DNA from 3 places in the Planomonospora algeriensis genome. Region 2 is predicted to be linked to each of the others. Evidence: predicted binding sites of a transcription regulator. Region 2 holds the regulator's gene; each other region holds the start of a gene.

Evidence for each region. The regulator HrcA, encoded in region 2, represses chaperone genes, less so after heat shock. The targets are predictions, from matches to a motif close to TTGGCACTCTCNNNNNGAGAGTGCCAA.
Region 1: groES (co-chaperone GroES) is a predicted target of HrcA. The motif match lies at 4,450-4,476, and genes of this name have one in related genera.
Region 3: ACWJ6R_RS20990 (FmdB family zinc ribbon protein) is a predicted target of HrcA. The motif match lies at 3,603-3,629, and genes of this name have one in related genera.

The regions. Positions count from the first base shown of each region.
Region 1 covers NZ_CDRNDK010000006.1:11,312-17,799, reverse strand. Annotated here, with positions in the region: gene ACWJ6R_RS01395 (LuxR C-terminal-related transcriptional regulator) at 1-848, shown strand, start outside; gene ACWJ6R_RS01390 (DUF5319 family protein) at 865-1,242, shown strand; gene ACWJ6R_RS01385 (hypothetical protein) at 1,203-1,364, opposite strand; gene ACWJ6R_RS01380 (sigma-70 family RNA polymerase sigma factor) at 1,421-1,960, opposite strand; gene groL (chaperonin GroEL) at 2,334-3,956, opposite strand; gene groES (co-chaperone GroES) at 4,049-4,360, opposite strand; partial or broken gene ACWJ6R_RS01365 (class I SAM-dependent methyltransferase) at 5,048-6,215, shown strand; gene ACWJ6R_RS01360 (hypothetical protein) at 6,407-6,488, shown strand, end outside.
Region 2 covers NZ_CDRNDK010000001.1:22,128-28,615, reverse strand. Annotated here, with positions in the region: gene ACWJ6R_RS00125 (histidine triad nucleotide-binding protein) at 61-411, opposite strand; gene ACWJ6R_RS00120 (SigE family RNA polymerase sigma factor) at 767-1,246, shown strand; gene ACWJ6R_RS00115 (hypothetical protein) at 1,243-1,902, shown strand; gene ACWJ6R_RS00110 (16S rRNA (uracil(1498)-N(3))-methyltransferase) at 1,919-2,650, opposite strand; gene dnaJ (molecular chaperone DnaJ) at 2,647-3,792, opposite strand; gene hrcA (heat-inducible transcriptional repressor HrcA) at 3,805-4,818, opposite strand; gene ACWJ6R_RS00095 (hypothetical protein) at 5,007-5,744, shown strand; gene ACWJ6R_RS00090 (DUF3097 domain-containing protein) at 5,806-6,488, shown strand, end outside.
Region 3 covers NZ_CDRNDK010000213.1:4,042-10,529, reverse strand. Annotated here, with positions in the region: partial or broken gene ACWJ6R_RS21005 (hypothetical protein) at 1-150, opposite strand, end outside; gene ACWJ6R_RS21000 (S-methyl-5'-thioadenosine phosphorylase) at 281-1,090, opposite strand; gene ACWJ6R_RS20995 (MFS transporter) at 1,201-3,246, shown strand; gene ACWJ6R_RS20990 (FmdB family zinc ribbon protein) at 3,272-3,574, opposite strand; gene ACWJ6R_RS20985 (potassium/proton antiporter) at 3,873-5,378, opposite strand; gene ACWJ6R_RS20980 (5-formyltetrahydrofolate cyclo-ligase) at 5,587-6,174, opposite strand; gene galU (UTP--glucose-1-phosphate uridylyltransferase GalU) at 6,199-6,488, shown strand, end outside.

The sequences.
Region 1 (6,488 bases), on a different contig from region 2:
AGGCCGGCGAGTACCTCGCGCGGCACCCCGCCGCGGCCCTCGGCCGCCTGATCGCCGACCGGCTGGACCACCTCGCCGAGGAGAGCCGCAGGATCGACTCGGTGCTGGGCTCGATCCGCCACCTCATCCACCAGTACGACGCCGGTCGCGACCAGCAGACCGGGCAGTTCCCGGTCGAGCTGGTCGGCGGGGCCGAAGAGCTCTACGAGAGCGTGATCGGCATGGCGGTCCAGGCGCCCCCGCTGCGGTTGCTCACCGCGGTCCCGGACCGGCGGACGATGAGCGACTTCACCCAGCGCTACGCCGACCAGTGGATCGCGGCCCAGCACCGGGGCCTGCTCTCCTGCCGCGCCCTCATCCCGGCGGACCTGCTGCAGATGCCCGGCCTGCCGGAGAAGCTCGTCCGGTTCGAGCGGGCCGGGGCGCGGATCCGGACCGTCGGCTCGGTGCCGAGCTGGTTCCTCGTCGCCGGGGACGAGGTGGCGGGCCTGCCCGCCCGGTGGGGCGGCACCCTGGCCGAGAGCGCCTACCGCTTCCACCTGGTCCGCGCCTCCGTCGTGGTGGCCGCGCTGCGCACGCTGTTCGAGGAGCTGTGGGCGCGGGCGGCGCCCCTGCCGTGGACGCGTGCCGACGACGGCGTGGTCCGGGTGCTCCGGCTGGCCGCGCAGGGCGTGGGCGACGAGGCGATCGCCCGGCAGCTCGGCGTCTCGGTCCGGACCGTCCGCGCCCGCTTCGCCGACGCGATGACCCAGCTGGGCGCGCAGTCCCGTTTCCAGGCGGGCGTGGAGGCCGCCCGCAGGGGATGGCTCGCGGAACGCCCGGGTTCGCACCCTGCCCGCCACGCTTAGGCCATAAAGTGGAACCGTGCTGGAAGACGTCCCTCGCGACCCGTTCGCGGACGACCCCGACGACCCGGCCGCCGCGCTGGGTGATTCCGACGACCCCGAGCCCCTGACGCCCGCCGAGCGCGACGAGGCGGTCACCGATCTCGCCGACGTGGAGGTCTTCCGCTCCCTGCTCGAACCCCAGGGGGTCTTCGGGCTGGTCCTCGACTGCCCGGAGTGCGGTGACCAGCACTATTTCAACTGGGAGCTGCTCCGCGGGAATCTGCGCCAGATGATCGACAACGGCAAGCCGCAGGTTCACGAGCCGGCCTACGAGCCCAACCCCACCGACTACGTGAGCTGGGACTACGCCCAGGGCTACGCCGACGGCGTGATCGACACCGAGGAGAGGCGCTGAGCGGCGGCGAGGTCGTGGTCGACGTCCTCGATCAGCGCTGACAGCAGCCGGACGACCTGGTCCGCCGCGGGGACGGGCTCCCTCCGGGAGAGCGACTGCAGTAGGGCCTCGGTCCCGGCCACGGCCGGATCCCCGTCCGGGCCGTACCGCCGCGCCGGACGCCGTGGATGGACCGTGGTCAAGCTATCGACTCCAGCTCGGCCAGTGCCCGCAGCCTGGCGAGCGCACGATGCTGGGCGACGCGAACCGCACCGGGTGACATACCGAGTACATTACCCGTCTCCTCGGCCGACAGGCCCGACACCACCCTGAGCATCAGCAGCTCGCGCTGGTTGTCCGGGAGGCGGGAGAGCAGCCTGCGCGCGTGCTCGGCCTCGATGTAGCGCACCACGGTCTCCTCCGGGCCCGGACCCTCGTCGGGCCCGTCGGGGAGGTCCTGGGTCGGCACCGCCGAGCGCACCGAGCTGCGCAGCGCGTCGGCCACCTTGTGGGAGGCGATGCCGAAGACGAAGGACGCGAACGGGCGCCCCATGTCCCGGTACCGGGGCAGCGCGGACAGGACGGCGATGCACACTTCCTGGGCCACGTCGTCCGCAATGTGATATTGGCCGGAAACCCGGCCGAGGCGGGCGCGGCAATAGCGCACCACCATCGGGCGCAACTGCGCGAGCAAGGATTCGATCGCACTGCGATCCCCCTGAACGGCGAGGCTCGTCAGATCCTTGAGATCGTCTTTGTGGACGACCCCGTCAGACCTCGTCGCAAGCCTTACCCCACTCTTGGCGTCGGCGACGCATCCCTCGGTCACGTAGGCATGATGCCCGCACTGATCGGACCTGTCGTCATGGCAAACGGCTACGGATTGGTCACATTGAGGCGGCGACAGCGAACCGTAATCAATCGGCTACACTGAGATTTTTCCCACCGCCGGAAATTTCAGTTGATTGCGAAATATGTCGGCTATTCGTTATATAGCCCGCAAGCCGTAACACCGGCGGCGTCAGATGCTTTGCCACGCTTTCGGATTTCCCCGGAAAGCGTACGGCCCGCACCCTCGGGAGGGTGCGGGCCGTACCGGGTCCTGACGGAGGTCAGTGGCCGTGGCCGTGACCGTGGCCGTGACCGCCGGCGGCGGGGGCCTCCTCCTCGGGCTTGTCCACCACGAGGGCCTCGGTCGTCAGCAGCATGCCGGCGATGGAGGCCGCGTTCTGGACGGCCGAGCGGGTGACCTTGACCGGGTCGATGACACCCTGGGCGATCAGGTCGCCGTACTCGCCGGTGGCGGCGTTGAGGCCGTGGCCGACGGGCAGCTCGGTGACCTTGGAGGTCACGACGTAGCCCTCGAGGCCGGCGTTCTCGGCGATCCAGCGGGCCGGCTCGACGAGCGCCTTGCGGACCACCGCGACACCGGTCGCCTCGTCGCCGGTGAGGTCCAGGTCGCCGAGGACCTTGGCGACGTGCACGAGCGCGGAGCCGCCGCCGGAGACGATGCCCTCCTCGATCGCGGCGCGCGTCGCGGAGATGGCGTCCTCAAGGCGGTGCTTCTTCTCCTTGAGCTCCACCTCGGTGGCCGCGCCGACCTTCAGCACGCAGACGCCGCCGGAGAGCTTCGCGAGGCGCTCCTGGAGCTTCTCGCGGTCCCAGTCGGAGTCGGACTGCTCGATGGCGAGCTTGATCTCCTTGACGCGGTCCGCGATCGCCTGCGCGTCACCGGCGCCGTCCACGACCGTGGTGTTGTCCTTGGTGATCACGACGCGGCGGGCGGTGCCGAGCACCTCGGTGCCGACGTGCTCCAGCTTGAGGCCGACCTCCTCGCTGACGACCTGGCCGCCGGTGAGGATGGCCATGTCCTGCAGCATCGCCTTGCGGCGGTCGCCGAAGCCCGGCGCCTTGACGGCGACGGAGGTGAAGGTGCCGCGGATCTTGTTCGTCACCAGGACCGCGAGGGCCTCGCCCTCGACGTCCTCGGAGATGACGAGCAGCGGCTTCTTCGTCTGGGCGACCTTCTCCAGCAGCGGCAGGAAGTCCGCGACGGAGGTGATCTTGGCCTGGTGGATCAGGATGAAGGGGTCCTCCAGGACCGCTTCCATCCGCTCCTGGTCGGTCACCATGTAGGGCGACAGGTAGCCCTTGTCGAACTGGAGACCCTCGGTGAACTCCAGCTCCATGCCCATGGAGTTGGACTCCTCGACGGTGATGACACCGTCCTTGCCCACCTTGTCGAACGCCTCGGCGATCAGCTCGCCGATCTTGGCGTCCTGCGCGGAGATCGTCGCGACGTGCGCGATCTCCTTCTTGTCCGCGACCGGGCGGGCGGACTCGATCAGCTTGTCGCTGACGGTCCGGGCCGCGAGGTCGATGCCGCGCTTGAGGGAGAGCGGCTGGGCCCCGGCGGCGACGTTGCGCAGACCCTCGCGGACCATCGCCTGGGCGAGGACGGTCGCGGTGGTCGTGCCGTCGCCGGCGATGTCGTTGGTCTTGGTGGCGACCTCCTTGGCCAGCTGGGCGCCGAGGTTCTCGTACGGCCCCTCCAGCTCGACCTCACGCGCGATGGTGACACCGTCGTTGGTGATGGTCGGCGCACCGAACTTCTTGTCGATGACCACGTTGCGGCCACGCGGGCCGAGGGTCACCTTGACGGCGTCCGCCAGGGCGTTGACACCACGCTCGAGAGCGCGGCGCGCGTCCTCCTCGAAAGACAGGATCTTCGGCATGACAGTCCTCTCTGAAAGCACGTCGGCGCATCAAAGCCCCGGGCGCAAGCAGCGGCCCGGGGCTCGATACGTCATCTCCGGTGAAGCGTGAACTACTTCTCGATGATCGCGAGCACGTCACGGGCGGAGAGCACGAGGTACTCCTCGCCGCCGTACTTCACCTCGGTGCCGCCGTACTTGCTGTAGAGGACGATGTCGCCCTCGCTCACGTCGAGCGGGATGCGCTTGCTGCCCTCGTCGTCCCAGTTGCCCGGACCCACCGCGAGGACCTTGCCCTCCTGCGGCTTCTCCTTGGCGGTGTCCGGGATGACCAGACCGGAAGCGGTGGTCTGCTCCGCCTCGAGCGGCTGGACCACGATGCGGTCGCCGAGCGGCTTAACGGGAACCTTGGTGGCGGTCGTCACGTCGGACCTCCCCTTCAGATGTGAATGATCTAGAAGAGGCGACCAGCGGTCTGCCGTCGCGGGTGCCAGACCTGACCTCGTCGCATGGATTGGCACTCTCAAGGGGAGAGTGCCAATACGGAACAGTATGCAAGGAGGCCTTGACAGTCAACACGAACCGCCCCGTCTGCGCTTCGGGCGAACGCAGCCACTCTCTCCACCTCTCCCGGTCCCGCCCCGCGACCCACAGCCCCGCCTTCTCCGGTCCGCCTCTCCCCTCCCCGCTTCGCGGGCGGCCGCCGCCGCGCATCCGGGGACCGCACCCTCCCGCCACCGGGCGGGCGCCCCGCGAGAAACGCGGACGGAAAACACCTCCTCCACATCCGCCGCCACAATCACCGGACAGCCGGTTCACACATATAAAGCACACGCAAACATCGGCCATCAATTCACGTACGGTCCCACACGGATATCTCCGCGACCGCCGGCCTCGGACCGCACGGCCTCCACGCCTTCCTTCGGAACGGCAAAGATTCGACAAGACGAAAGACCGGGATCCGCCGAGGCCGCCTGCGCGAATTCCAGGGGCACCGCGGGGATCGACCGGCCTCGAACTCGGGTCGGCGACGCCCGGTCGACATCGACCTCGCCGAGCTGCCCGACTGAGCGGAGGCCCGGCGGTCTCCCCAGGCGGTAGCGTCGGGCGGCGTGGACCTTGACGCATTCCGTGAGCTGCTGACGCCGCGCGGCCAGGAGGCCCTGGGGGCCGCGGCCGAACTCGCCGGGGACGACCCCGTGGCGGCCGTGACCCGGCTCAGGAAGACCTACGACGCCGATCTCACCTCGGCGGCGCTCGGCCAGACCGTGCTCAGGCGGCGGGCGCGGGAGAAGTTCGGCGCCGACGCCGACCTGATGTACTTCACCCCCCACGGCCTGGAGCAGGCCACCCGCCGCGAGGTCGCCGACCACCGCGCCCGGCGGATCCCCGCGGGCTCCCGGGTCGCCGACGTCTGCTGCGGCATCGGCGGCGACCTGCTCGCCCTGGCCAGGGCGGGCTGCACGGTGGAGGCGGTGGACGCCGACCCGCTCACCGCCCGCCGTCGCCCGCGCCAACGCCGAAGCCCTGGGGTTCAGCGAGCGCGTCACGGTCCGCGCGGCCGGCGCCGGCACGGTCGACCCGGCCGCCTTCGACGTGCTGTTCGCCGACCCCGCCCGCCGTACGGCGCGCGGCAGGACCTTCGACCCCCTGGCCTACTCCCCGGCCTGGCCCGAGGTGCTGGCGATGGTCGCCGCGGCGCGGGCGGCCTGCCTGAAGGTCGCCCCCGGCATCCCGTACGAGTTCATCCCCGCCGGGGCCGAGGCGGAGTGGGTCTCCCACCGGGGCGAGGTCAAGGAGGCCGTGATCTGGGCGGGCGCGCTGGCCGGCGAGGTGGAGCGGCGGGCCACGATGCTGCCGTCCGGCCTGACGATGACGCCCGATGCCGGCCTCGGCCCGGCGGAGGTCGGCCCCATCGGCCGCTACGTCTACGAGCCGGACGGCGCGGCGATCCGGTCCCACCTCGTCGCGGAGGTCGCCGCGCTGGTGGGCGGGCGGCTGATCGACCCGCACATCGCCTACATCACCTCCGACGCCCTCGCGGAGACCCCGTGGGCGTCCCGTTACGAGGTGCACGAGGTGCTGCCGTTCTCGCTCAAGCGGCTGCGGGCGGTGCTCCGGGACCGCGGCGTCGGGAACGTGACGATCAAGAAACGCGGATCCGCGGTCGACGTCGAGCGGCTCCGGAAAGACCTCCGCCTTTCCGGAAAGAAATTCACAACAGTTATTCTCACCCGAGTCATCGACAGACCTTTTGTCCTTGTTTGTGACCCGTGCTGATCTGCCCGGAACCGTAAATCCGGGAAATCCGTCGACAATCGCGATCTTTTAAAGCCGGATTCGAAAAACCTTGATCCAGACGCTATCGTTGCGCCCCGGGAGTCGTTCCCGTCAGCGGTTCGACCGCGTTTAACAACAGCCGGACCAATCCCACCGCGCGGCTGGCCGTCGGCGAGTGAAGGAGCTTTTCGGTGGATCACTCCAATCAGACCCTGCTGCAGGCCGGCGGCCAGACCGCCATCTCCGACCGGATGCGGGAGCTCCTCGCCCGCG
Region 2 (6,488 bases):
CGCCCCCTCCGTCATCGTATCCGCGATGGAGGCGGTCACGCCTTCCCGTTTCGTCCCGTCCTATCCGGGCGGCCAGGTCAGGTCCCGGCCGCCGATCACGTGCCCGTGCACATGGAAGACGGTCTGGCCGGCCGCGGGCCCGGTGTTGAAGACCAGCCGGTAGCCCGCGTCCGCGACGCCCTCCTGCTCGGCGACCGCGTGCGCGGCCTGGAGCACGTCGTCGGCCAGCCCGTGGTCGGCGGCGGCCAGCGCCGCCGCGGTCGGGTAGTGGTCCTTGGGGATCACCAGGACGTGGGTCGGCGCCTGCGGATTGACGTCCCGGAAGGCCAGCGTGCGCTCGGTCTCGTGGACGACCTCCGCCGGGATCCTCCCGGCGACGATCCCGCAGAACAGGCAGTCGGCTTCACTCACCATGACGGCACCCTATCGCCGCCGGCATCGCCGCCTCCTCCTCGCCCCGCCCATGCGTCGTCCTCCCGCGCGCCGGGCCTCGGCGATGGTCCCCCCGCGGCCCGGACCGCCGCCGGCGGCCCCCGCGGCGGGGAAAGATCCACCTGAACGGGGCGGGTGTGCGAAACTTGCGGCGGAAGACGTTTGCGAGCCGCCCCCCGAGGCCGCCTGGCGAGGACACGACAGGGTCATGCCCCCTAATGAACCGGAAGAGCGTAAACCCCCTGGGAAGGCCGAGCGTCCCACTGATGTGACCACCGAGACCCTCGTGGCCGACAGGTCGCTCGGGGCGGTGCCCGTCGGGTGGGATGCCGACATGGCCGTTACCGCGCTCTACAGCGCGCACTATCGGTCCCTTGTGCGTCTCGCTGTACTGCTCGTCCGCGACATGGCAACCGCGGAGGAGGTCGTGCAGGACGCGTTCGTCGCCATTCATGGTGCCTGGCGCAGACTGCGTGATACCGACAAGGCACTGGCCTACCTGCGTCAGTCGGTCGTCAACCGATCACGTTCGGTGCTCCGGCACCGGGCGGTCGTCGAGAAGTACGCGCCCAAGGGCCTGCCCGACGCGCCGAGCGCCGAGAACGGCGCGATCGGCGAACTGGAGCGGTCAGCCGTCATCGAGGCGCTGCGCGGGCTGCCCGCGCGCCAGCGGGAGGCGCTCGTCCTGCGCTATTACGGAGACCTGTCCGAGGCGCAGATCGCCGACGCGATGGGCATCAGCAAAGGCGCGGTCAAGAGTCACACGGCTCGCGGCATGGCCGCCCTACGAACCTCACTGGAGCAACTGTCATGACCGACTCCCCCGACGAGTACGGCGAGCTGCTCCGCCGTGCCCTCAGCGCGGAGGCGGACTCGGTCGTTCCCTCCCCGGACGGACTGGAGATCATCCGCGCTCGCATCGAACGACGCGGGCTCCGGCGGCTGACCTGGTGGCGCGCCGGAGCCTCGGTCGCGGGGGCCGTGCTCGTCGCGGCCTCCGTCGTCATGGTGGTCCCCGGCCTGCGGGAGCAGGTGGCCCAGGTCACCTTCTCCGGAGAGGTCAAGCCCGTCGCTCCGACCCACACCGACCTGTCCGGGACCTCCCGGCCGCTGCCGTCGAAGAGCGGGCAGGCCCCGCCCGCCGTCACCAGGTCCGACGCGCCGCCCCCGCCCGCTCCCGAGGAGAGCAGGCGGACGACTCCGAGCGCGCCTCCGCAGCCGAGCGCGGAGCCGACCCGGGAGTCCACGCCCGCTCCCACCCCCACCTGCCCGACGGCGACCGCCGAGGCGGTCCCGGCGGAGCCTCCGGCGGAGTGCGAGGAGGCGGCGACGCCGGTCCCGACGCCTTCGGAGTCCGCGACGCCCTCGGAGAGCCCCTGCCCCGCAGGCGGCTGCCAGCAGGTGGAGGAGCCCCGGCCGGAGCCGCCGCTCCCGTCGGAGCAGGTCACACCGACCCCCATCGGGGGTTAGGCCGGACGGACCGGGGTCACCAGCGGCCGGCGCGGGACTGGAGCACCGCCGCGGCGGCGACCCCGGCGGTCGAGGTCCGCAGGACCGTCGGCCCGAGCAGTGCCGTCGCGGCCCCCGCGGCCCGGAAGGCGGAGAGCTCCTCGTCGGCGATCCCGCCCTCGGGCCCGACCACCACGACGATGTCGCCGTCGGCCGGTGCCTCCAGCGCCGAGAGCCGCGCCTCGGCCTCCTCGTGCAGCACGATCCCCAGCGCCGCGGCCGACAGCAGCGCGGCCACCTCGGCCGTGCCCGCCGGCGCGGTCACCTCGGGCAGCCGGAAGCGGCGCGACTGCTTGCCCGCCTCCCGCGCGGTGGAGCGCCACCGCGCCAGGGACTTGGCCTCCCGCTCGCCCTTCCACCGGGTGACGCAGCGCAGCGCGGCCCAGGGCACGATGACGTCGACCCCCGCCTCCGTCATCATCTCCACGGCCAGCTCGCCGCGCTCGCCCTTGGGCAGTCCCTGGACCACGACCAGGCGCGGCCGGGGCTCGGGCACCTCGTAGCGGCGCAGCACCTCCACCCGGAGGGAGTCCTTGCCCGAGGCCAGGACCACGCACTCGGCCACGGCGCCGGCCCCGTCGGTCAGGTCGAGCCGCTCGCCCTCCCGCAGCCGCCGTACGGCCGCGGCGTGGCGTCCCTCCGGCCCGCCGAACGTGAACTCGGGCAGGGCCAGGTCCGCGGGGTCCGCCAGGAAGACGGGAGCGGTCATCGGCCGTTGAACGCGTCCCGCAGGCGCGAGAAGAAGCCCTGCTGGCCGGGGGCGAACTTGCCGGGGGGCCGCTCCTCGCCGCGGAGCCGGGCCAGTTCCTTCAGCAGTTCCTCCTGGGCCGGGTCGAGGCGGGACGGCGTCTCCACGTTCACGTGGATCAGCAGGTCGCCGCGGCCGGTCTCGTTGAGGCGCTGGACGCCCCTGCCGTACAGGGAGATGGTCTGCCCGGACTGGGTCCCGGGCCGCACGTCGATCTCCTCGGCGCCGTCGAGGGTCTCCACGGTCAGGATCGTGCCGAGCGCGGCCGCCGTCATCGGGATCTGCACGGTGCAGTGCAGGTCGTCGCCGCGCCGTTCGAAGATCTCGTGCGGGCGCTCGACGATCTCCAGGAACAGGTCGCCGGGCGGGCCGCCGCCGGGACCGATCTCGCCCTCGCCGGCGAGCTGGATGTGGGTGCCGTCCTCCACTCCGGCCGGGATGCGGACCTTGATGGTGCGCCGGGTGCGGACCCTGCCGTCGCCGGAGCACTCCTGGCAGGGGTGGCGGATGATCGAGCCGAACCCGCCGCACTGGGGGCAGGGGCGGGAGGTCATGACCTGGCCCAGGAAGGAGCGGGTGACCTGGGACACCTCTCCCCGGCCGTTGCACATGTCGCAGGTGTCGGGGTGGGTGCCGGCCGCGGCCCCGGAGCCGGTGCAGACCTCGCAGAGCACGGCGGTGTCGACGGTCAGCTCGCGGGTGGTGCCGAAGGCCGACTCGCTCAGGTCGAGCTCGACCCGGATGGTGGCGTTGCGCCCCCGGCGGGCCCGGGAGCGGGGGCCGCGTCCGCCGCCCCCGGCGGCCGTGCCGAAGAAGGCGTCCATGATGTCGCTGAACGGGAAGCCCGCGCCGAAGCCGCCGGCACCCGCGCCTCCGCCGGCCCCGCCGAACGGGTCGCCGCCCAGGTCGTACATCTGCCGTTTGCCCGGGTCTGACAGCACCTCGTAGGCCTGGGTGATCTCCTTGAACCGCTCCTGGGTCGCGGGATCGGGGTTCACGTCAGGGTGCAGCTCACGGGCCAGCCTGCGGTAAGCCTTCTTGATCTCTTCCGCACTGGCGTCACGGCGCACCCCGAGGGTGCCGTAGTAGTCACTCTTAGCCACTTAGTCGACCTCTTAGGATGCAGCCAGGATCTGGCTGACGTAGCGTGCCACCGCGCGCACCGCGCCCATCGTGACCGGGTAGTCCATTCGTGTCGGTCCCAGCACACCGAGCCGGGCCAGTTGCTTGTCCCCCGAACCGTATCCGGCGGCGACGATCGACGTCCCCTGCAGTCCGGTGTAGGGGTTCTCCGAACCGATCCGCACGGTCAGTGTGGACGGGTCGGAGGTCTCGCCGAGCAGGCGCATCAGCACGACCTGCTCCTCCAGCGCCTCCAGCACGTCGCGCAGGCCGACGGTGAAGTCGGCCCCCGCGAGGTTGGCGGCCCCCGCAAAGACGATCTTCTCCTCCTGGCGCTCCACCAGGGACTCCAGGAGCACCGACAGGACCGTGGCCGCCAGCGGCCGGTCCTCGGCCGGCAGCCGCTCGGGCAGGTCGGCGACCTTGTCCGGGACGCTGGTGAGCCCGCAGCCGTCCAGGCAGGCGTTGAGCACGGCGCGCAGGTGCGCGACCCGGCCCTCGTCCACCACGTCGGGCAGTTCGACCACGCGCTGCTCGACCCGGCCGGTGTTGGTGATGAGCACGAACATCAGGCGGCGCTCGCTCAGCGGGACCAGTTCGACGTGCCGGACCGTGGAGCTGGTCAGCGACGGGTACTGCACCACGGCGACCTGCCGGGTGAGCTGCGCCAGCAGCCGCACGGTGCGCGTCACCACGTCGTCGATGTCCACCGCGCCCGCCAGGAACGTCTCGATGGCCCGGCGCTCGGCCCCCGACAGCGGCTTGACCTGGGAGAGCCGGTCGACGAACAGCCGGTAGCCCTTGTCCGTGGGCACCCGCCCGGCGCTGGTGTGCGGCTGGGCGATGTAGCCCTGCTCCTCCAGCACCGCCATGTCGTTGCGGATCGTCGCGGGCGACACCCCCAGGTTGTGCCGCTCGACCAGAGCCTTGGAGCCCACCGGTTCGTTGGTGGACACGAAGTCCTCGACGATGGCGCGAAGCACCGCGAGCTTGCGGTCATCGACCAACGTGCTCACCTCCCTGCCTGCACCCTGCGCGCCCGAACGGGGAACACCGGATCTGGCACTCGGTGTTCCCGAGTGCCAGTGTACGGCTCCCGCCCGCAGGGTGGGATGACGCGGTCCGCAACCGGGGTCCGCATGGTCGTCAAGTCAACTGCTATTCGGATACAAGCGACAACCTCCACACTTGTCTTATGTCCCACGATTTCGGAAACCCCTCCGGTGGTTTCGTCCCCCCTTCCGGCACCCCCCAGAACCCCGCGCAGCACCCCGCCGCCCAGCCGTACGGCGGCGCCCCCTCCTACGGCTACGCCCCGCCCGGCTACGGCGCCCCGCAGGCACCGCCCCCGAAGGCGAAGGCGGGACCGAGCGTCGGCTGGATCGTCGGCGCCTGGCTGCTCGCGGTGGTCTCCGTGATCGCCGGCATCGCGATCTCCGTCGGCGGCATCCTCAGCTTCGCCAACGACGCCGCGCCCCCGGCCTCCTACGGACCGGGCGAGGTCTTCACCGTCGAGCTGGACCCGGCCGAGAGCCCCGCCCTCTACGTCTCCGCGGCCCAGGGGACCAAGTTCCAGTGCGGTTTCCAGGAGGGGACCCAGGGCCGGCTGGAGAACTCGCTCGTGCAGACGACCGTCACCGGCAGCGACGGGATCCCCTGGGAGCTGGCCTTCCGGATCGGCGTCGACCAGGCGGGCGAGTACAAGCTCGCCTGCTCCGTCGAGGACGGGGGCCAGGCCCGCTTCGGCGTGGGCCGCGAACTGGCCGCCGACGCCCTCGTGGGCGGCGTCGTGGCCCTGTTCCTGATCCCGGGCCTCGGCGTCCTGCTCGCCATCGTCGTGACCATCGTGGTGCTGGTGAAGCGGAGCCGCGCCCGCAAGCTCGCGGCCGCCCCGGCCCCCGTGTGGGGACCGACCGGCCCCTACCGCGGGTGATCGCGGCCCCGCCCCGTCCGCTGCTAGCGTCCCATGCGTCGACACGGACGCAGGAGGGGCGATGTACGAGCGCGACGTGCTGGCGGGCGACTGGCGGCGGCCGGGCAGGGGGACGATCCCGCAGGTCCCGGCGGAGCCCGACCTCGTCGTGGAGGACGCCGAGGGCGGCTTCTGCGGCGCGGTGGTCGCCTGCGACAAGGAGGCCGTCACGCTGGAGGACCGGTTCGGGCGGCGGCGGGTGTTCCCGCTGGAGCCCGCCGCGTTCCTGCTGGAGGGCCGGGTCGTCACCCTGGTGCGGCCCGTCTCCGCTCCGAAGGCCCCCCGGCGCAGCGCCTCCGGCTCCATCGCGGTGGAGGGGCTGCGCGCCCGCGTCGCCCGGGAGAGCCGGATCTACGTCGAGGGCGTGCACGACGCCGCGCTCGTCGAGCGGGTCTGGGGCCACGACCTGCGGGTCGAGGGCGTGGTCGTGGAGTACCTCGAGGGCGTCGACCACCTGCCCGCGATCGTCGAGGAGTTCTCGCCCGGCCCGGGCCGCCGGCTGGGCGTGCTCGTCGACCACCTGGTCGCCGGGTCGAAGGAGAGCCGGATCGCCGAGCGGGTCGCCTCCCCGCACGTGCTGGTCGTCGGCCACCCCTTCGTGGACGTCTGGCAAGCGGTCAAGCCGTCGGCGCTCGGCATCCCCGCCTGGCCGTCCGTGCCCCGCGGCCTGCCGTGGAAGGAGGGCGTCGTCGCCGCCCTGGGCTG
Region 3 (6,488 bases), on a different contig from region 2:
GGTCTCGGGCCGCAGGACGGTCACGGCGCACGCCGCGGCCAGGGCGGCGAGGACGGTGGCGAGGATTCGGCGGCGGCGGCCGAGGAGACGGCGGACGGGAAGGCGCCGACCCGGCGGACGCAGGCCGGGGAGGAGGCTGGCGACGGGCATGGCTGACTCCACGGAAGGTCACCGGGCGGGCTGAGGGACACCGGTCGGAGGACCGGGAACGGGGCCGGAGGGTCACCGGCCGAGACCGGATGACCACCGAGCCTGGAGGGTCACCGGCGGGGACCGGAGGTCACCGGGGCAGGTCGAAGGGGAGGCGCAGGCCGTCCAGAACCGTGGAGCAGTGGCAGGCGCGGTCTTTGGGGAGGGCTCCGACGACGTCGGTGACCAGGGAGCGCATGCGGGTGACGTTGGCGGCGAAGAAGGCCAGGACCTCCTCGTGGGTCACCCCCTCGCCGGTCTCCACGCCCGCGTCGTGGTCGGTGACCAGGGACAGCGAGGTGTAGCACATGGCGAGCTCGCGGGCGAGGACGGACTCGGGGAAGGCCGTCATGCCGACGACCGTCCAGCCGTTGGCGGTGAACCAGCGGGACTCGGCCCGGGTGGAGAAGCGGGGGCCCTCGATGACGACCAGCGTGCCGCCGTCGACCGTCTCCCAGCCGGCGGCCCGGCCCGCGGCGACGGCCGCCGCGCGGCCCGCCGGGCAGTAGGGGTCGGCGAAGGGGACGTGGACCACGCCGCCGGCGTCGTAGTAGGTCTGGGCGCGTCCGGAGGTGCGGTCGACGAGCTGGTCGGGGACCACGAGGGCGCCGGGACCGATCTCGGGACGGAGCGAGCCGACCGCACTGGGCGCGAGGACCTGGCGCACGCCGAGGGAGCGCAGGGCCCACAGGTTGGCCCGGTAGGGGATGCGGTGCGGCGGGAAGCGGTGGTCGCGCCCGTGGCGGGGGATGAACGCCACCTCCCGGGAGCCGACGCGGCCGATGCTGACGACGTCGCTCGGCGGGCCGTACGGCGTGCTGACCGTGACCTCCGTGACGTCGTCGAGCAGCGAATAGAACCCTGAACCGCCGATGACCCCGACGTCCGCGCGATTGACCATGGCGCAGACACTAGCGTCACGGCCGCCCCGCGATAGGGCGGAGAGCGGAGCCTGTGGACAACTCCGTCGGCCGATGTGACCGTGTGGACACACGGGGTATGACCTGCCCCATGGTCGATCGGGGGAACGAGACGAGTGCGCGGCGGACCCGGCGGACGGCGTCCGGAGAGGCGGAGCGGAGACCCGCGGGGGAGCTGGGGCTCATCATCGGGGCGCTCATGCTCGCCATGCTGCTCGCGGCGCTCGACCAGACGATCGTCGCCACCGCGCTCCCGACCATCGTCGGCGACCTGGGCGGCCTGAACCACCTCTCCTGGGTGGTGACCGCCTACATGCTCGCCTCGACGGTCTCCACGCCCCTGTGGGGCAAGCTCGGCGACCAGTACGGCCGCAAGGCCCTCTTCCAGGCCGCGATCGTGATCTTCCTGGTCGGCTCGGCCCTGTGCGGCCTGTCGCAGAACATGGGCCAGCTGATCGGCTTCCGCGCGCTGCAGGGACTCGGCGGCGGCGGCCTCATGGTGCTCGCCCAGGCGATCGTCGCGGACGTGGTGCCGGCCCGCGAGCGGGGGAGGTACCAGGGGTTCTTCGGTGCCGTCTTCGCCGTCTCCAGCGTCGCCGGGCCACTGCTCGGCGGGTTGTTCGTGGACCACCTGTCCTGGCACTGGGTCTTCTACGTCAACCTGCCGATCGGCCTGCTCGCGCTGGCGGTGGTGGCCTGGGCGCTGCCGGCGGGCGTGCGCTCCACCGGGCACGTCATCGACTACGGCGGCATCGTCTTCCTCGGCGGCGCCACCGCCTGCCTGGTGCTGGCGACCACGTGGGGAGGGAGCACCTACGCGTGGGGCAGCCCGGTCATCATCGGGCTGGGCGTCGCCGCGGCGGCGCTGGCGGTGCTCTGGTGGCTGGCCGAGCGGCGGGCCCCGGAGCCGGTGCTCCCGCTGCACCTGTTCAAGCTGCGGGTCTTCAACGTGGCGTCGCTGATCGGCTTCATCGTGGGCCTGGCGATGTTCGGCTCCCTCACCTACATGCCGCTCTTCCTCCAGGTCGTGCAGGGGGTCTCGCCCACGATGTCGGGCCTGCACCTGCTGCCGATGATGGGCGGCCTGCTCGTCGCCTCGATCGTCAGCGGCCAGGTCATCACGGCCACCGGGCGGTACAAGGTCTTCCCGATCGCCGGCACCGCGACCGCGGCGCTCGGCCTGTACCTGCTCTCCCGCATCCACCCCGGCATCGGGGCCCTGGAGCTGAGCGTCTACCTGCTCGTCCTGGGCGTCGGGATCGGCATGGTCATGCAGGTCCTGGTGATCGTGGTGCAGAACGCCGTGGGCTTCGAGGACCTGGGGACGGCGACCTCGGGCGCCACGTTCTTCCGCGCGATCGGCGGTTCGTTCGGTGTCGCGCTGGCCGGGTCGGTCTTCACCGCGCAGCTGGCCGACGACCTGGCCGCGCTCTCCCGGGCGGTACGGCTCCCGCCGGGCATCGAGAGCGCGGTCCAGCAGGATCCGACGGTCATCCGGCGGCTGCCCCCGCAGGTCGCGGGGGCCTTCCTGGAGGCGTACTCCGACGCGATCGCCCGGGTCTTCCTGTTCGGCGCCCCGGTGGCGCTGCTGGCCTTCGCGGTGGCCTGGCTCCTGCCCGAGCTGCCGCTGCGGGAGACCACCAAGGCGACCGACCCGGGCGAGGGCTACGGCGCCGTGCCGACCGAGCGGTCATCGCTCGACGAGGTGGAGAGAGGACTGTGGCGACTGGCGGACGAGGCCATGCGCCGCGACTACTACCGGCGGCTCGGCGACCTGGCGGGCCTGCGCGACCTGCCGTCCGGCTCGGTCTGGCTGATCGCCCGCCTGGGCACCCGGGGCCGGCAGGCGGGTGCGGACCTGGCGGAGCGGGCGGGCGTGACCATCGACAGGGGGCGGCCGTACGTCGCCCACCTGGTGGAGCGCGACCTGGTCCGCCGGGCGGCGGACGGATTCGGCCTGGAGCTGACCCCGGAGGGGGAGCGGGTGGCCGATCGCCTGGTCGCGGAGGCCAGGGAAGGGCTCACCCGGGTGATCCGGGACTGGGATCCGGAGGAGCACCCCGGGCTACGCGAACTGCTGGACCGGCTGCCCGGGGAGATGCTCGGCGCGATGACGGACCGCCCCGCGCCGCCTTGAGGCCGACCGCGCGCCCGTCCGTCCGTCAGGAGGCCGCGGCCGCGGGTGCGGCGGTTGCGGGCTTGGACTCCGTCGGCCCCGAGGAGGACGCGGAGGACGACGACGAGTTCGAGGAGCTCGACGTGGTGGAGCTCACCGTGCTCGAGCCGGACGACCGGCTGTCCGTCCGGTAGAAACCGGATCCCTTGAAGACGATGCCGACCGCAGAGAACACCTTGCGCAGCTCACCCTGGCAGCTCGGGCACACGGTGAGCGCGTCGTCCGAGAACTTCTGGACGATCTCGAACTGGTTGTCACAGGCGGTGCAGGCGTACTGGTAAGTGGGCACGCTCTCCTCCTCATTCGGTCCGCGCCGATTGGCACTCGACTGGCGCGACTGCTAATGGTACGGCGTCGACAAGCATAAACGCGAGCGGAGGATGTCACATTCCGGCGCACGCCTCACGGCCGGGGTCCCGCAACCGTCCCGCAACCCGGCCCGTGAGCCCCTCCGGCTCGGTTTGCGGGAGCCTTTCGGTCCGGCTTACGGGAGCCCTCCGGCTCGGTTTGCGGGAACCTTCCGGCTCGGCCTGCGGGGGCCTTTCGGTCCGGCTTTCGGGAGTCTCACGGTCCGGCGCCGCCGGAGGTCAGGCGCCGTGCTCGCCGAACCAGCCGGCCAGCTTGCCCCGGCGGCTGATCGCGCGGATCCGCTTCTCGACGACCTCCCGGCAGGCGGCGGTGGCCACCACGAGGAGCTGGTCGTCGGCCCTGATCCGGGTGGACTCCGACGGCACGAACGACCTGCCGTCCCGGACGACGAGCGTGACCTGGGCGTCGGACGGGAGCCGGAGCTCGAAGACCTCCACGCCGTGCAGCTTGGACGCCGGCGGCACCCTGATCTGCAGGAGGTCGGCGTTGAGCTCCTCCAGCGGGGCCGACTCCACCGCCAGGTCGCGGGCCTCCTCCGGTGCGGTGACCCCGAGCCTGCGCGCCACCCACGGCAGGGTGGGCCCCTGGAGCAGGGTGTAGACGACCACGATGACGAAGACCTCGTTGAACACGAGCTTGGCGGTGGCGTCGTCGATCGACGTGGCGGCCCAGGGGATGGTGGCCAGCACGATGGGCACCGCACCCCGGAGCCCGGCCCACGACAGGAACGCCTGCTCCCGCCAGTTCAGCCGGTCGACCCCGGTGACCCGCAGCAGGAAGGCGGAGATCATGATGGACAGCGGCCGGGCGACCGCGACCAGGATCAGTCCCGCGACCAGCCCGGGGACGAGCGCGTCCGGCATCTCCGAAGGGCTCGCCAGCATGCCGAGCATGACGAACAGGCCGATCTGGGCCAGCCAGGCGACGCCTTCGGCGAAGCCCCGGCTGGCCGCCCGGTGCGGCATCTGCGAGTTGCCCATGACCAGCGCCGCCAGGTAGACCGCGAGGAAGCCGCTGCCGTGCAGGGACGTGGCGCCGGCGTAGGCGACGAAGGCCAGCGCGAGCACCGCGATCGGGTACAGGCCGGCGGCCGGGAGCGCGACGCGGCGCAGCGCGTAGACGCCGATCGGGCCGACTGCGAGGCCGACGGCCGCGCCGACCACGAGCTCGAAGACGACTTCCAGCAGCGCGACGCCGAGGCTGGGCGAGGCGTTGGTGCTCAGCAGCACCACCGCGATGACGACGGGGGCGTCGTTGAACCCGGACTCGGCCTCCAGGATGCCCGACAGGCGCGGCGGCAGGGGCAGGCGGCGCAGGACGGAGAAGACCGCCGCGGCGTCGGTCGAGGCGAGGACCGCGCCGAGCAGGAGCGCGGTCCGCCAGTCCATGCCGAGCAGGAGGTGCGCCGGGAGCGCGACGACGGCGATGCTCACCGCGACGCCCGCGGTGGCCAGCACCACGGCGGTGGGGATGGAGCCCTTGACGTGGCTCCAGGTGGTCGTCAGACCTCCCTCGGCCAGGATGATCGCCAGCGCGATCAGGCCCATCTGCTGGGCGAGCCCGGTGTCCTCGAACTGCAGGCCGAACCCGGACTCACCGATGACCAGGCCGAACCCGAGGAAGATGAGCAGGCTGGGGAGGCCGCTGCGGTGGGCGACGCGCACCGCGACGATGGAGGTGATGACGATCCCCGCGCCGAGCAGCAGCTGGACGTTCATGTCCATGAGATGTCCATCGGCTGTCCGTCAGGATCCGTCGGGACGGTCGGCGCGTTCGTGCAACGGAGGGTTCGCTCCCTTGGTGGCGGGCCCCCGCGCGGAACCGCCGGGGCGTGTGCGTCGCCTGTCCCGGACGGGAAAAGCGGGGAACCGCTCCCTCTCCGGGAGCGAAGAGTCACCTGTCCCCTCCTCTCACTTCGGGGACCATTCTGTCCTATTCGACAGGTCTGCCTTCCCCCAGGCGGACGATGCCGCCGGGCAGCGCGGCGTGGCGGACCGGCCGGTCGTGCGGTTCGGCCGGGACGCCGTCGAGCAGCTCGCCGTCGTGGAGCAGCGCGACCGTCGGCACGTTCGGGCCCACCCGCGCCAGGGCCCGGTCGTAGGAGCCGCCGCCCTGGCCGAGCCGTACGCCGGTGGAGCGGTCGACCGCCAGCGCCGGGACGATCACCAGGGCCGCGGTCCTGATCGCGTCGACGCCGCGCCGTACGTCCACCGGCTCCATGATCCCGAAGCGGCCGGGGGTGAGGGTGTCGGGCCCGTCGTACACCGCCCAGTCGAGGTCCATGTCGTCGCGGAGCACCGGGAGCATCACAGTCGCGCCGTGCTTCCACAGCGCGAAGACCAGCCCGTGCGTCGCCGGTTCGGCCCCGGTCGACCAGTAGCACGCGACCAGCCCGGCCATCTGCACCCACGGCTGGTCCAGTAACGCCTCCCGGATCTGGACAGAGGCCGCATAACGCTCGTCCTCCGGGATAGAGGCACGCCGCTGCCGGATCAACGAGCGCAGCTTCAGCTTGTCCACAGGTCCCTCCACTAAGGTTTTGATATGGCCGACTTCGATCCCGTGACGAAAGCCGTCGTGCCGGCGGCGGGTCTGGGCACCCGCTTCCTGCCTGCGACCAAGGCGACGCCCAAGGAGATGCTGCCGATCGTCGACAAACCCGCGATCCAGTATGTCGTCGAGGAGGCCGTCTCCGCCGGGCTGCTCGACCTGCTCATGGTGACCGGCAAGAACAAGCGCTCGATCGAGGACCACTTCGACCGCGCCGTCGAGCTGGAGGAGGTCCTCGAGGCCAAGGGCGACGACGAGCGCCTCTCCCAGGTCCGCGAGCCCGC